4 regions of the Neobacillus solisequens genome follow, and region 2 is predicted to be linked to each of the others. Evidence: predicted binding sites of a transcription regulator. Region 2 holds the regulator's gene; each other region holds the start of a gene.
What was found. Region 2 encodes Rex, which represses fermentation and respiration genes when NADH is low (regulators of the CRP and FNR family bind a similar motif). Its sites were predicted from a motif close to TTGTGAAATATTTCACAA; they were not measured.
Positions count from the first base shown of each region.

Region 1: the regulator Rex is predicted to act here: its motif matches at 2,722-2,739, upstream of ACI3K6_RS03570 (formate/nitrite transporter family protein).
Region 3: the regulator Rex is predicted to act here: its motif matches at 3,273-3,290, upstream of ACI3K6_RS01570 (NarK family nitrate/nitrite MFS transporter).
Region 4: the regulator Rex is predicted to act here: its motif matches at 2,716-2,733, upstream of ACI3K6_RS09320 (cytochrome c3 family protein).

Region 1 is NZ_JBKFGJ010000002.1:612,004-617,154, reverse strand. Features, by position in the region: gene ACI3K6_RS03585 (sigma-54 interaction domain-containing protein) at 1-465, opposite strand, end outside; gene ACI3K6_RS03580 (DinB family protein) at 598-1,098, opposite strand; gene ACI3K6_RS03575 (NADPH-dependent FMN reductase) at 1,184-1,726, opposite strand; gene ACI3K6_RS03570 (formate/nitrite transporter family protein) at 1,878-2,702, opposite strand; gene ACI3K6_RS03565 (alpha/beta-type small acid-soluble spore protein) at 2,878-3,072, shown strand; gene ACI3K6_RS03560 (cation diffusion facilitator family transporter) at 3,191-4,096, shown strand; gene ACI3K6_RS03555 (hypothetical protein) at 4,146-4,622, opposite strand; gene ACI3K6_RS03550 (class I SAM-dependent methyltransferase) at 4,732-5,151, shown strand, end outside.
Region 2 is NZ_JBKFGJ010000027.1:84,181-89,331, reverse strand. Features, by position in the region: gene ACI3K6_RS21750 (response regulator transcription factor) at 1-411, opposite strand, end outside; gene ACI3K6_RS21745 (ABC-F family ATP-binding cassette domain-containing protein) at 779-2,698, opposite strand; gene moaC (cyclic pyranopterin monophosphate synthase MoaC) at 2,860-3,351, shown strand; gene ACI3K6_RS21735 (redox-sensing transcriptional repressor Rex) at 3,382-4,044, shown strand; gene ACI3K6_RS21730 (YhbD family protein) at 4,375-4,998, shown strand; gene ACI3K6_RS21725 (polymer-forming cytoskeletal protein) at 5,012-5,151, shown strand, end outside.
Region 3 is NZ_JBKFGJ010000002.1:208,715-213,865, forward strand. Features, by position in the region: gene fdhF (formate dehydrogenase subunit alpha) at 1-351, shown strand, start outside; gene ACI3K6_RS01565 (3D domain-containing protein) at 874-1,725, opposite strand; gene ACI3K6_RS01570 (NarK family nitrate/nitrite MFS transporter) at 1,879-3,180, opposite strand; gene ACI3K6_RS01575 (nitrate/nitrite transporter) at 3,400-4,893, opposite strand.
Region 4 is NZ_JBKFGJ010000009.1:6,353-11,503, forward strand. Features, by position in the region: gene secA (preprotein translocase subunit SecA) at 1-2,356, opposite strand, end outside; gene ACI3K6_RS09320 (cytochrome c3 family protein) at 2,836-4,227, shown strand; gene ACI3K6_RS09325 (cytochrome c3 family protein) at 4,253-5,151, shown strand, end outside.

The sequences.
Region 1 (5,151 bases), on a different contig from region 2:
GTTTTTTCCGATTAATTGTTCCCGCGAATAACAGTAGATACTCTCACACCGCTCATGGACCCGTAGAATGTTTCCCTGCCCATCAGCAATCATAATGTCATCCACGACCAAATCTAGAAGGGCCTGAAATTCATCACGGGTTTCTTCCTTTGGTAATTCTTCCTGGCTCTGATTTCTGATGATTAGCGCCAGACCATCACCAAACCCGGGAATCACATCCACCTCTAATCCGAATGACGGCAAAAAGTTAACCCGTTTGTAGCGATTTTCCCAAATATATTGAATGTCTTTTGGGAGATCCGTAATGGTATGAACGGAATAATCCACTTGTAATAATTTTCTTGCGACTGCATTAAAAATGATCACTTCTCCTTCAGGGTCGATAATCATGACACCCTCTGTGAAATGATGAAATATTCGCGTCATAAACTTCCACGTTAAAACGGATGGGCCTCGCTCAATCATTTTTTCCCTCCCAAGCATTGAAAAGTCCTATTTCAATAAAATCATAAAGCAACAAATTTGTAAATATTACAAAAATTAAGAAAAATAAAAAAGCACACGCAATTTGTGTGCTTATATAGAGAAAGGATAAGATTATAGGCTGGGAGCTTCCATTCCAATTAGACTCCATTCTTCTCTTGCAGGTCCGTAGATGCCAGGAATTTTCACACCCGCTTGACGCATCAGGACGGTAATTTGCCCGCGATGATGGATGAGATGTTTAATGAGAAGGTCTAATGTAACGGCCTTCGGCATTTCCCTGCCAAAAACATGGATCTTATCTGACAACGATGAATCTGACCATTGCTTTACAGCCTCCATTGTATCGGCTGTCACTTTGCGAAAGGTATCTGCAATTTCCTTAGCAGAATCTGGAACTTGATTCGCATTCTCAACCTGTTCCACCTTCAGCCCGAATTCACTCAGCATACCGGGTGTGCTTGTTACAATATGCCAAGCTATTTTTCCTAAACTGCGGTCTTCTGGTGATACCAACTGCTGAAGGGATGCATCTGTTAGAGCATCAAAAACTTTTTGCGTGGATCCAGCTTCATGGGTCCAATCACCAATAAACTCTTGAATGGATGTATACATAATAAATGGCCTCCTTGACATTTCCAAATTATGGTCAACATTTTATATCATGATGATTTTTGTTGCTTTTTATCCAAATTTTTAACTAGGCTTCCTTAACAAATTCAACAAATCGCTCCATAACAGCATCAATAAATGAGAGTGTTGCCTCATCTTTAAGATGCCCTTTTTCCTGATCAAACTTTGTTTGCGCTTGGCCAATCAGAATTTCATTGCCTGCCGGTGGGAATAGGTTAACTTGCATACCGGCTAAAATCTGGCGGATATGTAATTGTGCACGTAAAGTACCCATAATGCCAGTGGCGGCCCCTGCTGTCAAAACAGGCTTACCAACTAAAACCTTGTCTACTCTGGATAACCAATCCAGTGCATTTTTTAGCACACCAGGGATCGACCAGTTATATTCAGGTGTTAACATAAGAACGGCATCAGCTTCTTTGACTTTCTTTTTAAAATCAAGAACCGTTTGTGCTGGATCATTTTCAATATCCTGATCATAGTATGGCAGTTGGCCAATTTCGAGTATTTCCAATTCAAATTGGTTTGTATAACGCTCCTGAATGGTTTTTGCTAACATCCGGTTATAAGAATCTTTTCGTAGACTTCCCACAATGGCTACAAATTTCATGCACCTATCCCCTTTTTACTTAAATTGTTTGACAATAATGATTATAAAAACAATGTTTGTTAGAAACAATATATTTGCTTATATACAAAAAAACCGATGTCTCTTATTCTGAGAGATCATCGGTTTTTTAGTTTACATAATAATATTATATTTATTTTGCTGCAGTTTTTCTCATTGGTTGAAAAATCGTTGTTGTTTTTTTAATCGAATCATTCTTTCGATAGGCATGATAATAGGCCATGGCTATAAAGATGGTTCCGCCGACTGCATTGCCTAAAAAGACAGGAACAAAGTTTTGGAGATATTCCATCCAAGTGAAATGTCCAGCAAAGATCGCGGCAGGTATGACAAACATATTGGCGACAACGTGCTGAAAGCCAATTGCTACGAATGACATGGTAGGAAACCATATTCCTAAAATCTTACCTGACATATCCTCTGCACCATAACATAACCATACGGCAGAGGCTACCAGCCAGTTACAGCCAATTCCTGAGACAAATGCCTGAATAAATGATACTTCCAGTTTGTGCTGAGCGATACTAACTGTTTTTTCCAAGAAAGGCGCTGTTTCCGTTAATCCGACTACATGGCCGAAAAAATACGCCACAAAGATAGCACCGACAAAATTGCTCAAAGTCACTAGCAGCCAGTTATACAGCAGCTTTCCTGTGGTGATTTTCTTTGCCATTCTTGCCAGCGGCACTGCCATCATATTACCTGTTAGCAGCTCCCCTCCGCCTAATAAAGTAAGAATCAAACCAATCGGGAATACGGAAGCTCCGACTAAACTGCTGATTCCTGCGAAATCCCCCGTCATGGTTGCTGTAATTCTTATATAAAGCAAATAGCCAAGAGCAATAAACGCCCCTGCTTCAAAACCTAGAATTAAGGTTTGCAAAGAGGCATACTTTGTCTTTTTCACTCCATTCTCAACAGTAATCTCCATAATTTTGTCTGGTTTACTATAAGCCATAATGATGAACTCCTTAAGATTGTGAAATAATGAACATACTTATTTTAACTCTTTTTTCTCAAAACCAATGTGAATTTTTTATTAACGTTTTGATAGCGCTTTATTGATGTGGGCAGATTAATTACGAGCAATTTCAATATAATTGCTCTAAAAAAATCGTCGGGAGTGATGGATCATGGCTAGAAACAAACTGTTGGTTCCTGGTGCAGATAATGCTTTAGATCAGATGAAAGCAGAAATTGCCAATGAGTTTGGAGTTCAACTTGGTGCTGATACGACCGCGCGAGCAAATGGATCAGTGGGCGGCGAAATGACTAAACGTCTCGTCGCTTATGCTGAACAGGCTTTAAGAAATCAACAGAATCAATAGTCTGTGATTTCGCATGAATGAGGGTGTCTCAAATGAGACACCCTTTTTATCATGAATTTATCCATTAAAGGAGTATAATGGATATAGAAGGAATTTTTTATTCTAGGAGTGAGAAATGATGAGTGAATTTGATTTTCACTTTCCCAATCACGTGAAATTCCAACAAAAGTCGAAGAAAACATTATGGATTACGTTATTTTTGACGTTGTTCTTCACCCTTGTGGAAGTAATTGGCGGTTTGTTGTCTGGTTCTCTTGCCCTTTTATCAGACTCAGCCCATATGGCATCCGATGTCATCGCATTGGGTTTTAGCATGACAGCGATTTATTTGGCTACAAGAAAACCAAATAAAAGGTATACATTCGGATTCCTCCGCTTTGAGATTCTGGCATCATTCATCAATGGACTTGCCTTAATTATCATCGCAATTGGAATATTTATCGAAGGGTTCAAACGGATTATTGCACCAAGGGAAATTGAACTTCAGTTAATGTTAACTGTCGCCACCATCGGTTTAATTGTAAATATCGTCCTGACAATCGTTCTCGCGCGAAGTACAAAGCAAGAGGAAAATTTAAATATAAAAAGCGCACTCTGGCATTTTATTGGGGATCTACTCAACTCAGTTGGGGTTATAATTTCAGCCATCCTCATTCATTTTACAGGCTTAAACTTAATTGACCCAATCATTAGTATGGTTATCGGTACCGTCATTTTGATCGGTGGTGCCAAAATTATGAAGGAATCTTACTTTATTTTGATGGAAACCGTACCAGATCAATTTGACCTGGATGAAATTCGCCAAGCGATTAAGACCGTCGAAGGTGTAGAGGATGTCCATGAGATGCATTTATGGACCGTGACAACAGACCACTTTTCTTTTACGGCACATGTATTTTTAAAAAATAATGCGGAGCCATTGATGACAGTCGCCAAGATTAACTATTTATTAAATGAAAAATACGGTCTTCAGCACGCCACCATCCAAATTGAAAATCCACATAAAAAACAAAATTTAGCTTAAATAAAATAGAGGGTTGCGATTAGCAGCCCTCTTCTAATTTCTGACTATGTTATGCCCTTTTAAACCCTTCTTCCATTAAAAACGCTTCCGCTTCTTCCAGTGTATCAAAAGTTTCTTCAAGATTGAGTCCAAAATAAATATTCCAAACTTCTTCTTCAAGAATCAGCATAAGTACTTCATTTGCATCATTCACCCAGCGCTCTTCTTGATTTTCGCCAATGATGGCTGCTTCTGCCACGGTTTTTTTATTCGCTGATAAACTGGCAATCGATTCTTTAATTAATTGCTTCAGTTCCTCGGCAGAATAGTCACGAATATTCACGAGCCCTTTTTGATCCGTTTGGTAATTGGTTAGTTTTCCTGCATAGACAAAGCCATTACCGTTGGGATGTAGATGATACACCACATTTTTCTTTTCATAAATACTTTCATTAAATTGGTAATTCACCCTGCCAAGTGAAACGTTTACTCGTTCCAATTCAGGGAATGATTCAATAATCGCAAGTTTTTGTTCAAAAGTTAACATACAAGCCTCCAAATGATTAATGCTCCCATTTTATCATAACTACAGGTATAATCGAAATTAACAGAAAAGTTCAGTCACCTTTGAGCGATTTTAAGGGGGATGAAAGGAAATGGATTCTGGAAGCCGGACAAAAGATATGTGGGATGCCAATTTATATGATGGGAATCATTCGTTTGTTTCCCAATATGGAACAGGATTAATAGAGTTATTGTCACCAAAAAAAGGTGAAAAAATTCTTGATCTTGGCTGTGGAACTGGTGATTTGGCTAAGAATTTAGCAGGCTTAGGAGCCGATGTGGTTGGCGTGGATAAATCAGAGAATATGGTATTTCAAGCGCAAAATAAATATCCTGAGTTGTCGTTCGTGGTTCAGGATGTAACACAATTAAGCTTTCAGGAAGATTTTGATGCGGTCTTCTCCAATGCCACACTGCATTGGGTAAAACAGCCTGAAAAAGCACTGAAATCTATTTTTACCTGTTTGAAAAAGGGAGGAAGGTTTGTAGCAGAATTTGGCGGCAAAGGGAAT
Region 2 (5,151 bases):
AATTTTTTCTAAAATAACGTCCTGAAGAATACTATTCCCGTTAAATACACTTTTGATGGCATCGCGAATCCGTTCCGGTTCGTTATTTTTCAATAAGTAACCCTTCGCTCCGTTTTTTACGGCATCCAGAATATATTCATCATCATCAAATGTAGTTAATATGATGGGCTTTGTAGCAGTGTTCTGCGTTATTAGTTTTGTCGCTTCTACGCCGTTCATGTTGGGCATACGCACATCCAATAAAGCAATATCAACGGAGTGTTTTTGACAGTAATCGAGGGCTTCCTGACCGTCACCGACTGTGTCTAATACTTCAAATTCGTCATATGTACTGAGAATAATCTTTAATCCTTCTCTGATAAAGGAATTATCATCTGCTATCAAGACCTTAATCTTTGGGACTTGTGTCATGTATTCCCCTCCAATTTCATCAATGTCTTAATTGAAATTATAACAGTAATAAATACTGAATTGTGAATAAATAGGGGAAATTTAATCAAACGATTGATTAATCATAGTTATTACTAATTAATCGATTGATTAAAATGGTTCCTTTGTGGATAAATATTGGGAGGAGATTATTGATAGTGTGGATAAGGTTGCTATTTCTGTTGATAATGTGGATAAAACGGACTAAAACTGTGGATAATGTGGAAAAGCTTAATGAATGTAGTAAAATAAACCTAAGGTAATGTGAATAAAATTGTGGAAAAAGTTCTTTGTTTAGTGGATAACCTTTTTTATGTAAAAAAACCGGGCTAATGGAGCCCGGTTTTATTCATTCAGCCAGTTTTGCCCATTCTTCTAGTAAAAGGTCAAGCTCGGCTTTAGCCTGTTCATTTTTTTGCGTAATTTCTAATACCTTTTCATGATCCTGAAAGACCTCAGGTTCACATAATAACTGCTCGTACTCTTGGATGGCTTCTTCAATTTCTTCAATACGAAGTTCGATTTCTTCCAACTTCCGTTTCCGCTGCCGTTCCAGCTTTTTTGACTCTTTATCTTGATGGTACGTATTCTTTTCCACCATCTCAGTCTTGGGTTGCTTTTTCTGTGATTCAGCAAGGGCTAATGCTGCCAGTTCCTCCTGCTCGAGTTTCTTTTCGACATAATAATCATAGTCTCCAAGATACTCAGTGCTGCTTGTTTTGCTGAGCTCTAACACCTTAGTGGCAATACGGTTAATAAAGTACCGGTCATGGGAGACGAACAGAATCGTTCCCGGATAGTCAACTAGTGCATTTTCGAGTACTTCTTTACTATCAAGGTCCAAGTGGTTGGTCGGCTCGTCCAGGATTAACAAGTTGGCCTTTTCAAGCATTAGCTTTGCCAGCGCAAGCCGGGCCTTTTCACCACCGCTTAAGGAGGAGACTGTTTTAAGGACATCATCTCCGGAGAACAGGAAGTTACCCAGTACTGTCCTAATTTCCTTTTCAGGTTTAAGAGGATAGTCATCCCAGAGTTCATTTAGGACACGCTTATTGGACTTTAAGTTGGCTTGTTCTTGGTCATAATATCCAATAGTAAGATTGGTACCGTAGTTAATCGTTCCTCCAAGCGATGGAAGTTTTTTAATAATCGTCTTTAACATGGTGGACTTGCCAATCCCGTTTGGGCCTACAAGTGCAATACTTTCTCCCCTAAAAACTCGAAAAGTGATATTCTCTGAAACTTTCTCACCCTCATAGCCAATTGCCAGGGAGTCCACCATCAGTACGTCGTTCCCGCTTTGCTTTTCAATTTCAAATGAAAAGGATGCAGATTTTTCATCCCCGAGCGGACGGTCCATCACTTCAATTTTTTCAAGTTTTTTGCGGCGGCTCTGTGCCCGTTTGGTTGTGGACGCCCTTGCCAGGTTCCGTTGAATGAAATCTTGCAGGGATGCAATTTCCTGCTGTTGTTTTTCATAAAGCTTCAGATCGCGTTCATAATTGGCAGCCTTTTGCTCCAGATAGTAACTATAATTGCCTGTAAACCGCTGAATTTGGTTTCGGGAAAGTTCATAGACCTGGGTAACGACTTTGTCCAAGAAATAGCGGTCATGGGAGACAATCAGAATGGCTCCGCTATAGCCTTGTAAGTATTGTTCCAGCCAAGACAATGTTTCAATATCAAGATGGTTGGTCGGCTCGTCCAGGATTAAAATGTCTGGTTTTGTTAATAAAAGTTTACCAAGGGCTAGGCGGGTTTTTTGACCGCCGCTCAGACTGGAAATTGAAACGGCAGAATCCTGAAAATTTAAACCGTTAAGGACAGACCGAATATCTGCTTCGTACTGATAGCCTCCTTGTTCCTTAAAGGTGACCTGGAGCTGATCATATTCCTTTAAAATCCGCTCATATTTGGTTGGGTTATTAAAGACTTCAGGATCAGCCATTTGCGCTTCAAGTCTTCGCAAAGCCTTTTCTTGCTGCTGAAGATGTTCAAAGACGGTTAACATTTCATCCCAAATGGACAGACTTGATTCCAACCCGGTATTTTGCGCTAAGTATCCGATCGAGACACCCTTTGGCTTGATAATTTCTCCACCGTCATGGGAAAGATGCCCTGCGATAATTTTTAGAAGGGTGGATTTTCCAGCACCATTACGACCTACAAGGGCAACACGGTCCCTCGTTTGTAATTCAAGCTTAATATTGGATAAAATAAGGTCAGCACCAAAGTATTTTTGTAATTGATTAACTTGTAATAAAATCATATTTTTTCACCTCTATTACCTAGGAATAGTGTACCGTATTCCTGAAATAACGGCAATAAAGCAGGATATTGTACGTTTTGGAAAAAAATATCACCATTCGCTCAAACTTTCACACACAGAGACGGTAAAATATAGTATCATTTTTTTTGGAGGACTATACTATGGCAGAGTTTACGCATTTTAATGAAGAAGGCAGAGCAAAGATGGTGGATGTAAGCGATAAGCCGGAAACGGCGAGAACAGCGCTTGCGCATTCTAGCATTACTGTGAGTAAAGAAATTTATGAAAAAATCACTAATGAGGAAATGAAAAAAGGCGATGTCTTAGCAGTTGCCCAAGTGGCAGCAGTGATGGCAGCGAAAAGGACATGGGAAATCATCCCGATGTGCCACCCGATTCCATTAACTGGTATAAATGTTACTTTCTCCTGGGAAAGCGATAACGATCAGTATACATTGCAAATTCAGGCAACAGTTAAGACTAAAGGGCAGACAGGTGTTGAAATGGAAGCGCTAACAGCGGCGTCTGTTTGTGCATTAACGGTATATGATATGTGTAAAGCAGTGGATAAGGGTATGGTAATCGGCCCTACCTACTTAATGGAGAAATCCGGCGGCAAAAATGGCGATTTTAGACGACTTGATCGAATATAAACAAAATGATTAGCGGGGTGAAGGAGTAATATGTCGAATGAAACAATGAAAATCCCACAAGCAACAGCAAAGCGATTACCCTTATATTATCGATTTTTACAAAACTTGCATTCTTCCGGAAAGCAACGAGTATCATCAGCCGAATTAAGCGAGGCAGTAAAAGTAGACTCCGCAACAATTCGCAGGGACTTTTCCTATTTTGGAGCCCTTGGTAAAAAGGGTTACGGCTATAATGTCAATTATCTATTGTCCTTTTTCCGAAAAACCTTGGATCAAGACGAATTAACGAAGGTTGCCTTAATTGGGGTAGGGAATTTGGGCACAGCCTTTTTACATTATAATTTTTTAAAAAATAACAATACGAAAATTCAGTGCGCGTTTGATGTTTCACCCGATAAAATTGGCACTTCCATCGGCGATGTTCCGGTTCTGTCCATGGATGATTTGGAAAAACATTTGGTCGAGGATGATATTTCGGTTGCGATTTTAACCGTACCTGCTCCTGTTGCTCAGATGATAACGGATCGCCTTGCGAATACAGGGGTCAGAGGTATTTTAAACTTCACCCCTGCCAGATTAAATGTTCCAGCCTCCATTCGGGTTCACCATATTGATTTAGCAGTTGAACTGCAATCATTGGTGTACTTTTTAAAGCATTATCCATCAATTGGAGAAGTAGAAGTTGAAGAATAATTTTGCCATGGGTCTTTCCATAATTGGGAGGGCCCATTTTTTTTCTAAAAAAAGGAGTAAGACAGAGACCCCTTATTAACCCGAAAAAGGGAGAGGTCCTCGAAGGGTGGGTTTTGGAAAAAGTGATGAGAGAATTCCGATAGAAATCGCAAGTACCTCCTAAAAAACATTTTGATGGGCGGTATTCCTGGATAGAGGCGGACCCATTTTAATGGTCCGGCCTTTTTTTTTTGGTAGGATACCAAAAAATTTACAAAATGATAAAACAACGCCTTTACAACGTAACAGTGTTATGTTACATTAATGTCATCGGAAAGGAGTTTTTAAAAAATGAGTGAGGAGTTAATTTCTAAAAAAGAGTTATTGGATTTAGCAGGAATATCATATGGGCAGTTATATCGCTGGAAGCGAAAAGACTTGATTCCCGAGGAATGGTTTATTCGCAAGTCCACTTTTACTGGTCAGGAGACTTTTTTTCCTAAAGAAAAGATCTTAAAACGCATCGAAAAAATCCAAACGATGAAGGAGAATTTATCGTTGGATGAATTGGCCAATATGTTTTCTCCAAGCGTAACAGACCTACAATTATCAGCTGAAGAACTAGTAAAACGAAACACTGTTTCGCAAACAGCGATAAATCTATATCTGGATATTGAAAAAAATGGTCCTGACTTTAATTTTTCGAGAATACTTGAAATATATGTATTAGATAAGCTATTGCAGTCCGGAGAGGTAAATCTCGAAGAGGGAAGAATGATCGTTCAGCTCCTAGTAGCTAATCGAACGACGATTAAGCAAAAAAGCGGTGAGTTAGTGATCACCCGAAAGCTAGGTGTTTCTTCGTGCCTATTAGCAATCAATGCGGAGAGTATTCATTTTGAAACGGGAACAAAGGTTGTGTCCCGCCTGCCATTGATGGGCTGCATGGAAGAACTAAAAGCCAAATTACTATAAAAGGGGAATGGAAATGGATACGCAAAAAAAGGGAGACCTTTATATAAATGGCATTGGATCATCCAATGGCGGACAATTTGACAAAGTGTTGATTAACGGCAGAGGAAGCGTCAATTCCGATATCGATTGCAATGAATTTGAATGCAATGGTTT
Region 3 (5,151 bases), on a different contig from region 2:
CCGTTTATGCTGACGACGGGAAGACGTTACGAATCATATAATACACATTCCCAAACTCGTCATTATGCAGCCGGTGTTAAAATCAAGCAAACAGAAGAGACAATCGATATCCATCCCGAAGATGCAGCGTTGTTGGGGATCGTTGACGGTGAAGTGGTACATGTTCGCTCGAGAAGAGGAGAACTGGACGTAAAAGCAAAGATTACTGAACAGGTCGTGCCAGGACTCGTCTTTATGAGCTTCCACTGGAGCGAAACACCAACTAATGTATTAACATTAAACGAATACGACCCAATCTCCGGAACGGCCGAGTACAAAGCCTGTGCCGTAGCGATTTCTAAAATTATATAATGGTTATTTAAGATAGTGCAGCGTATGGGCTGCACTATTTTTTTCGATTATCTTTCAGGCTAAAGGGGAGACGAGAAAGCCAGACAGTGACCGAAGATGAGCTAACTTCATAAAGCCCGCGCCGAAGGAATAAGGAACGAAACAGTCGTTATGAAACCATTATAAAGCCCGCGCCGAAGGAATAAGGAACGAAACGGTCGTTATGAGACCATCATAGTGCCAGCGCCGAAGGAATAAGGAACGAAACGGTTGTTATGAAACCATTATAAAGCCCGCCCCGAAGGAATAAGGAACGAAACGGTTGTTATGAAACCATTATAAAGCCCGAGCCGAAGGAATAAGGAACGAAACGGTCGTTATGAGACCATCATAGTGCCAGCGCCGAATGATTATGGAATGAAACAGTTGTTATGAACCTTTTATAAATCTCACTTCCTATCTATTTTCATCGAAACGGTCCCTATGAACACCTAGAACCGATGGCCACGTGGCACCAAAAAAAAGCTGCCAAAACTGGCAGCTTTAATGAATAATTTTAACAGTAACTTCCTTTTTCCCCCATTCCATTGCATCTTCTTCGGATGGGATAAAAACATCAATGCGATTTCCTTTAATGGCACCGCCAGTGTCAGCAGCAATGGCTTGGCCATATCCTTCTACATATACCGTACTACCAAGTGGAATCACCTTTGGATCTACGGCAATAACTTTGGCTTCTGGATTTTCCTTAATATCAACACCAGTAGCTGTGACTCCTGAGCACCCTTCGCAAGAAGCAGTATAAGCAGTAGCCTTTACGGTGATTTCTTGTGTAGCCTGTTGTACAGCTGTTGCTTCTTCAGTGGATATAGGTTTATCTGCCTCAACTGGTTTTTCAGTCTGTGCCTCTGCGGGTTTATCATCAGTTACTTCCACAGGTTGCTCAACATTCGATGGAGCGGGTTCTGTTTTAACTGGTACACTAGTAACCGGGGGTACAGATACAGATTCTACCTCTTTAGCAACATCTCTTTGCTGAATTCGTTGTGCAACTACTTCCGGAGTAGTGACTTGCGTAGGCTCAGCGGCAACCGTAACCGGATATTCCGGTGATACTTTTATGATATTTTCTTGCTCAGCTAAATCATGAATATGATCTGCAATAGCCCAAAATGTAGTTTGATTTGTCGCATTGCTTTGGGTATATAAAGACATTTTTATAGGATCTGCCATTGTGAAAGTAAGGGATAAATCCTGCCATTTTTTTAAACTCTGTTTGGCATGGTGATCTTGTTGAACAACGCTTTTTAAAGGAATCTCTTCAGCCTGCACCTTAGCACCAAGAGATACTGAGAGTACAGCAACTGTTATCATAGAATATATTTTTTTTATCATGTACATACCTCCCATTTCTTTTGCTGCTAACTGTAACCATGATAACATGGTATTTCCTCAGAAAAAGAACAGGGAGATGTTAATTTATTTACAAGAATGGCGGTTATATTACGATAATATTTCTAGTCGTTCAATAAAAAAACATGCCGGGGATTACCCGGCATGTTTGATTGCTGTTTTTGCAGCTGTAGTTTTTCTTTGATAGAAGTAATAGTTTAAAGCAAATGAGATGACATAGAATCCAATAAAGAAGTAGAATGCTGTAACTGGAGTACCAGTAGCTTTTACGGACCAACCAAATAATTTTGGAATTAAGAATGAACCGTAGGCAGCAAATGCTGCAGAGAACCCAATAACTGGAGCTGCTTCTTTAGGAATAAAGATGTTCGGAATCATTTGGAATGTTGACCCTGAACCAATACCAGCTGCTAAGAATAGTACTAAGAATGCTGCTAAGAAACCATTAAATTGATGAGCATTTAGGAAGAAGATTACGCCTAGTGCTCCAATTGTCATGACTACAAATACGACTGCAGTAACTTTTGCTCCACCCAATTTATCTGCAATCCATCCACCGACAGGTCTTGCAGCTGCTGCAACTAATGCACCAAGGAAGGCAAGAGAAATATGTTCAGGGAATTGAGATTTCAATAATAACGGGAATGCTGCTGAATAACCAATGAAAGATCCGAATGTTCCGATATAAAGAATCGTCATGATCCAAGTGTGTTTACGTTTCACAATCACAAATTGCTCTGCAACTGATTGTTTTGCTCCAGGGACATTATCCATTTTAAATAGAGCAAGTAAAGTCATAATGATGATTGGAATTACCCAAACGAATGCAGCGTTTTGTAACCAAAGAGCTTGACCGTTTGCCAGAACTTGTTTGTCACCAACTAAAGCAAATGTTCCAGATGTAATAACTAGTGGTGTTACGAATTGAACAACAGATACACCCATGTTTCCAAGTCCGCCGTTGATTCCTAGAGCAGTACCTTTTTCTTTTTTAGGAAATAGGAAGCTGATATTTGCACTTGAAGAAGAGAAGCTGCCTCCGCCTAATCCACAAAGTGCAGCAAGTAAAAGCATCGTTGTGTAAGATGTGTCAGGATTTTGTACGGCAAAACCAATGCCTATCGCTGGAATAGCAAGTAATGCTGTTGAAATGACAGTCCAGTTTTTTCCGCCAAATGAGCCGACAGCAAAAGTATAGACAAATCGTAGTGTTGCACCGACTAAACCTGGTATAGCTGATAGAGTAAATAATTGTTCTTCTGAAAAGTGGAAGCCAACATCATTAAGTCTGATAGCAACAACTGACCAGATCTGCCAGACAATAAATGCTAGCATAAGTGATGGTACTGAGATCCATAAGTTTCTTCTTGCATGTTTTTTTCCTTCGGCATTCCAGAACTTTTCATCCTCTGGATTCCAATAAGTAATTCGGGCCATTATTTATTCCCCCTAATCCTTTATCCTTATTTTTCATTTCTGAAGTAGTTAATGTTTACATTGTTAATATAAATCACATGCCAACCTTAATTTTGTGACGTACGTCACAAAAGTGGTGAAGGAATTGTGAACACGGGGAGGATGACAAAAAGTTGTCAAAAAGTCCTTTTTCACAAAAAAAAGACCCTATTACGTGAAAAGGGTCCCTAGTTAGAATTACTATTTTTCTGTTTCTTCTTTAAACATACCAACATAATTTTTGGTATCGCCTGAATCATCCTTAATAGCTGTTATGGTCAACCACTCCTTGTAGATTTCATCGTTTTTCCGCTTATTCCAAATGAAGCCTTCCCAAAAGCCATCTGTTTTTAATTGCTCCCACATATCTCTATAAAAATCATTTCCATGTTCTCCAGATTGCAGCACACTTGGTGTTTTCCCGACGACTTCTTCTTGAGAATATCCGGTGATTCTTGTAAAGGCAGGATTTACTTTTTGGATAATTCCATTCACGTCTGTAAGACAAATACCATCTACTGCATGGTTGACAATTTTAGCGGAGATATCCAATTTATCTTGATAAAATAGCCATACTACGATAACCAAACTCGCTAAGGAAAATTCGGAAAGGGACATAAATCCAATCGCATAATGCCCAGTCCAATTAAATAAGATCGTCAGAATAATCGGTGGAAAAAAACCACCTAAACCACCCATAGCTGAAACAATTCCGTTTACAATTCCTGCCTGTTTTGAGAAAAATAAAGGGACTAGTTTAAAGATTGCACCATTTCCGATTCCGGCAAAGAAAGCTACTAACAAACAGCCAAAGGAATAAATAGGCAATGATGGAGTGAAAGAAAGTAAAAATCCGGCAAATGTCAAACTAAAAAAGACTGCCATTAAAATGATAAATGGATTTACTTTATCCCCCAGCCAACCGCCAATCGGTCTGAAAATGGTGGCCAAGGCAATAAAACCTGCTGTTCTTAGTCCAGCATCCACTTTGGTTAATTCAAAATGATTAACCAAGAATGACGGTAAATAAATAGTAAATGCCACAAAAGAACCAAATGTAATAAAATAAAACAAGCTTAAACACCAAAGTTTAGGATTTTTATATACTTCGTTAATTTGCTTTGATAATGGAATGTGTGCTTTTTGTTCTTTACGATCCCCAAAAAGGAAATTTAAGACAGCAAAAAATAAAACAATAATTAAATAAATTTTGACTGTTGATCTCCAACCAAATTGGTCAGCAAGAACAGGGGCAAGAAAAGAAGTAATGGCTGTTCCGATATTTCCTGCACCATAAATACCATTAATAAAACCGTGTTTTGATTTTGGATAGTACTTCGGTAGAGAGGTGACACCAATAGAAAATACGGCACCTCCAATACCCAGTAAAAATCCTCCTAAAATTAGGACAAGTAAGGAATTTGCATAGCTAATAATCGCGATTGGCGCTAAAAGAACTAAAAAGCTGATTGAAAATAAAAGTCTTGCTCCAAAACGATTCGTCCAATAGCCGATTGGGACCCTTAAAAGTGACCCAAGGATAACTGGTACAGCGGTGGCCCAAGAGATTTGGGTAGAAGTTAATGAAATATCTGATTTAATGAATGGCATAAGTGATGAAATAAGTACCCAGACCATAAAACCAGCTACTAGGCTGCTTGTTTGGACCAGAAGTTGTTTTGTTCCTCTATTCATGATAATCCCCCTTATTCCCGTTTACTTATTATTCCAAAATTATATTAAATTAGTATAAAATATACGATATGAAAACGCATGAAAAATTTCCCTTATAGTATTATAAAAGAACCCCTGTTATTACACAGTGAGGTACGGCACAATTATTAATGATTTACAGAATTTATTTCTGGTAGTATATTTTTCCTGTGAAGTTCATATATTCCAATTTAGCTTAAGAGGAAGAATATATAAAGTAAGGATTTAAAAAAATATTTG
Region 4 (5,151 bases), on a different contig from region 2:
GGCGTTCCAAGTTATTGCGGATTTCCGCTTTCATGATATAAAGGGCTGTTTCTTCTTCAATCGACTGAATCATCGCCTCAAACATTGCGAAGCCTTCATGCTGGTATTCGCGAAGCGGGTCGGTCTGACCGTAAGCACGAAGGTGAATGCCTTGGCGCAGCTGGTCCATTGCGTCGATATGGTCAATCCAATGTGAGTCAACTGCACGCAGCGTAACGACCTTTTCAAATTCGCGCATTTGCTCTGGATAGAGTAGCTGTTCTTTTTCCTCGTAGCGTTCTCTCACCTTCGCATAGATGGTTTCCACGATGTCATCCGGATCTTTTCCTTTTAAATCGTCTAAGGTAATGTCGCCTTCATGAAGCAAGTTGGCATTGCAATAGTCCACAACCCCTTGAAGGTTCCATTCTTCCTCATCCTCATGACGAGAAGCGTGTGCTGCCACATTGCGCTCGATGGATCGTAAAATCATACTTTGAACAATTTCACGAAGGTTTTCAGATTCCATTACTTCATCACGTTGCTTATAAATGATCTCGCGCTGCTGGCGAAGAACATCGTCATACTGCAGCAATTGTTTACGGGCATCAAAGTTGTTGCCCTCCACGCGTTTTTGCGCGGATTCAACAGCACGTGACACCATTTTGCTCTGAATTGGCTGAGAATCATCCATTCCAAGGCGCTCCATCATAGTTTTCATATTATCAGAACCGAATCGGCGCATTAATTCGTCTTCCATCGATAGATAGAACTGGGTTATACCAGGGTCCCCTTGACGTCCGGAACGTCCGCGGAGCTGGTTATCAATCCGGCGGCTCTCGTGGCGCTCGGTACCAATGACAGCAAGTCCACCGACTTCTTTGACACCTTCGCCGAGCTTAATGTCCGTACCACGACCGGCCATGTTGGTAGCAATCGTAACAGAACCAGTTTGTCCAGCTTCGGCAATAATTTCAGCCTCACGGGCATGGTTTTTCGCATTCAAGACGTTATGGCGAATGCCTCTTTTAATCAGCATCCGAGAAATCAATTCAGAGGTTTCAATCGCTACAGTACCGACAAGGATCGGCTGTCCGTTTTTATGACGCTCTGCAATATCTTCCACAACGGCATTGAACTTGCCTTCCATGGAGGCGTAAATTAAATCAGCACGGTCGTCACGGACTATTGGTCTATTTGTCGGTATGACGATAACATTCATATTATAAATGTTACGGAATTCCTCTTCTTCCGTCTTAGCAGTACCGGTCATCCCGGCCAGTTTTTCATACATACGGAAGTAGTTTTGGAAGGTAATCGTCGCCATCGTCTGGCTTTCGTTCTGAATTTCCACACCTTCTTTGGCTTCAATCGCCTGGTGTAACCCTTCACTGTAGCGGCGGCCCTTCATCAAACGACCGGTAAATTGGTCAACGATCACAATTTCGCCGTCCTGCACTACATAATCAACATCCAAGTGCATGGTCACATTGGCTTTCAAAGCCTGATTAATATGGTGGTTTAAGGTAACATGCGAATAATCGAACAGGTTTTCAATACCGAAAGCCTTTTCTGACTTGCTGATTCCTTCTTCGGTCAGCATAACGGCTTTGGTTTTTTCATCGTACGTATAATCGATATCCTTCGTGAGCGTACGAACAAACGCGTTTGCTTGGATATAAAGAACCGTCGACTTTTGTGCTGAACCGGAAATAATCAATGGTGTCCGGGCTTCATCAATTAGAATGGAGTCAACCTCGTCAATAACCGCATAAAAGAGCGGCCGCTGAACCTTTTGTTCCTTATAAAGCACCATGTTATCGCGCAGATAGTCGAAACCAAATTCGTTGTTCGTACCATAGGTAATATCAGCGGCATATGCAACCTGCTTTTCATCCTTCTCCATGCTGTTTAAGTTTAAGCCAACGGTTAGTCCTAAAAATTCATAAAGCTGTCCCATCTCAGTGGCATCACGGCTGGCTAAGTATTCGTTGACGGTTACAACATGAACGCCTTTGCCGGACAGGGCATTTAGGTAAACCGGCATGGTCGCAGTCAAGGTTTTCCCTTCACCGGTTTTCATTTCGGAAATATTCCCTTCATGAAGGGAAATACCTCCCATTAATTGTACATGGTATGGGTAAAGGCCAAGCACACGGCGAGCGCCCTCGCGCACAACCGCAAAGGCTTCAACAAGGAGGTCATCCAGTGTCTCACCCTGTTGGTAGCGGGCCTTGAATTCAGCCGTTTTTTCACGAAGCTGCTCTTCTGATAATCTTTCTGTTTCTGACGCAAGCGCATCAATTTTTACGGCAAGCTTATCCAATCGCTTTAGCTCACGCTTATTCAAGTCAAATACTTTATCTAAGATCCCCATTAAGTAATGAACGCTCCTTTTTATCGAGACTAAAGAAATCATTTCGTCAAACGTCTTTTTAAAAATAAATAGTCATTTCCATAATCATCTTACCATTTCCAGTATGGAGTGACAACAATAGAGGTCATACAACCTTGTTCGGAACTTTGTCAAATATGACAATAATATGGAAGTTATAGGTAGACCTAACCAGAATAATCCAAAACGAATTATAATGGAATTAGTATTGCATGTAAGCGTTTTAGTTTGTATAAAAATTCTAATGTATTCATGTAAACACTATTTTAATGTTATTAACGAAATCTATGTATATCAAGGATTAAAGGGCTATTTCTAGGTAAAATGTAACAATTCTGTGAATGAGTAAATATTCACAATTTGTACATTGGAATATACCTATTGAAGTCGGATACTACTGTTAGAGAGGTAAAAATGGAAAATAGATAGAGAATCAATAAAATATGGGAAGGGTGAGGAAAGTGGCCATATGGGGGAAGAAGAAAAAGATAGAAACCGATCCCGAATCTAGAGAAGAGAAAAAAAAGGGCCTATTCCGCAGACTTTGGCAAAAAGTCAAAAACATAGATTGGAAGGATCCCGTCACACGTTGGAAAGCGATGTTTGTTTCGTTAATAGCGTTAATTGTAGTGGGAGGCGGAGGTTATGGAGTCATATCCTTTACGAACTCGCCAACATTCTGCTCCAGCTGTCACGAAATGGCACCCGAATATACTACCTATACAGCTAGTGCGCATAACCAAATCTCCTGCGTACAGTGCCACATTAAACCGGGATTTATCAACATGGTAACCCATAAAATGAAATCCATGAAAGAAGTTTATTACCATGTAACCGGTGTTCCTGAACAAATTGTCCAAACAGAAGAAGAAGCGATTTCTAATCAAAACTGTTTACAATGCCACTCCAAAAACCGCCTTGTCACTGCATCAGGTGACTTAAAAGTGAACCACAAAGGACATATTGAACAAGATATCCCTTGTATTACCTGCCACCAAGGTGTGGTGCATGCGAAAATAGCCAGCCGTGGCATTAACGTTGAAGAAGTACGCGGTGAATACACCAAAGAAACTGCAGAAAAGTTAATGGAGAAGAAATACCTGGCTCCAAACATGGGAACCTGTATTGACTGTCACGACAAAGTCAACAACGGAGAAAAACCGTGGAAGGAACTTTCCTACAGCGTTCCGCCAAATCCTGAAGAAGTAGATAAAAAATTAGAAGAAAATAAGAAGAAATCCACAGAAAGCACTACAACTGAAACAACAACAGCGGGCGAAGGTACAGAGGCAACGGTAGCGGAGCATGATCAAAAAACACAAGATATCATTTTGCAAGCCATCGGTAAACAACAAAAAGATGTCAAACTCTCAATGGTATGCGAAACCTGCCATAAGAAAATAAAAGTCCCAGCCAACCACAAAGTGGCTGACTGGAGTCAAGCACACGGCGGCACCGCCATTCAAGAACTCAACAAATGCGTCAACTGCCACCAAGACTCAAAATGGATCAGAGAAATTCCAAAAGAAGACATCATCTCTCTATTGAAAATGAAGCAGCAGGAAACGGAAACATCCAAATATACACCGAACCTTACAGTGGTTAAAGATCAATCACGCGTGAACAAATTCTGTAGTGCTTGTCACGGTAATCGTCCTCCAGGACACGTTCAAAGTGATCAATGGTTAACCGCTCACGCAGCCAAAGCCCAAACACCAGAGCAAAAGGCCGAATGCTACGTCTGCCACGATCGCGAAAAACCGAAAGAAGGTTCAACAGAGGTCAAAGCACCAACCGATGTATATTGCCAATACTGTCATAGAACCGGCTTCAAGACGGATGTGAAGAATTAAACCATCGTAACAGGAGGGACTCATTATGGAAGAGGAGCGTAACGAGCTGCCGGCCCCTCCCAAGACTCGCTATAAATTATTTAAATATGCAACCATGGTGGTGTTGTTTCTAGCCGTTTTCTTTGGTCTCGGATACTTCGGACTGGAAGCAACATCAACATCTGAGTTTTGCTCCTCCTGCCATGAGATGAAGCCGCAATATTATACGTGGAAGGCTTCATCTCACAGCGAGGTTGAATGCGATAGCTGTCATATTCAACCAGGAGTAGAGAATTACGCTAAAGCAAAAGGAGAAGGTATCTTAGAATTATACAAAAATCAAACTGACAATTATTTGGCTCCAATTAAAATGCCAAAACTCATTCCGGATTCAGCTTGTGAAAAGTGTCACAATTTGGCAACCCGTGATGTCACTGCTTCTGGTGATATCATCATTCCTCACATGAAACATAAAAAAGAAAGAATTAAGTGTACGGAGTGCCATAGTGGAGTAGCCCATGGAAAAATCTCGGATCGAAAAGTTACCTACAAGAGCGATTATGGAAAATGGGACGAAAAACTGGGTGTTGCCTTTATGAGTGATAAGAAGTATACAAGTCCGGATATGGATACTTGCATGGAATGCCACAAAGCACGGAAAGTATCAGTTGAATGTAAAACTTGTCACGAAACAACCATGGTTCCGAAAAACCATAAAACAGAAGAATTCAAAGCTGGAAGTCATGGGAAAATTCAATCTTCAGATTTGAAAAAATGCGAACAGTGCCATTCTTATATGTCCAAAGAAAGTTATGACTTATTTAAAGAAGAACCTGTTTACTCTCAATTTTTAGAAAAAGGAAGTACAGATACAAGTGGAACTTCCAATGGTTTAACGGTTACTCAATATGCGAAAACCAACACCTTCTGTAAAGATTGCCATGG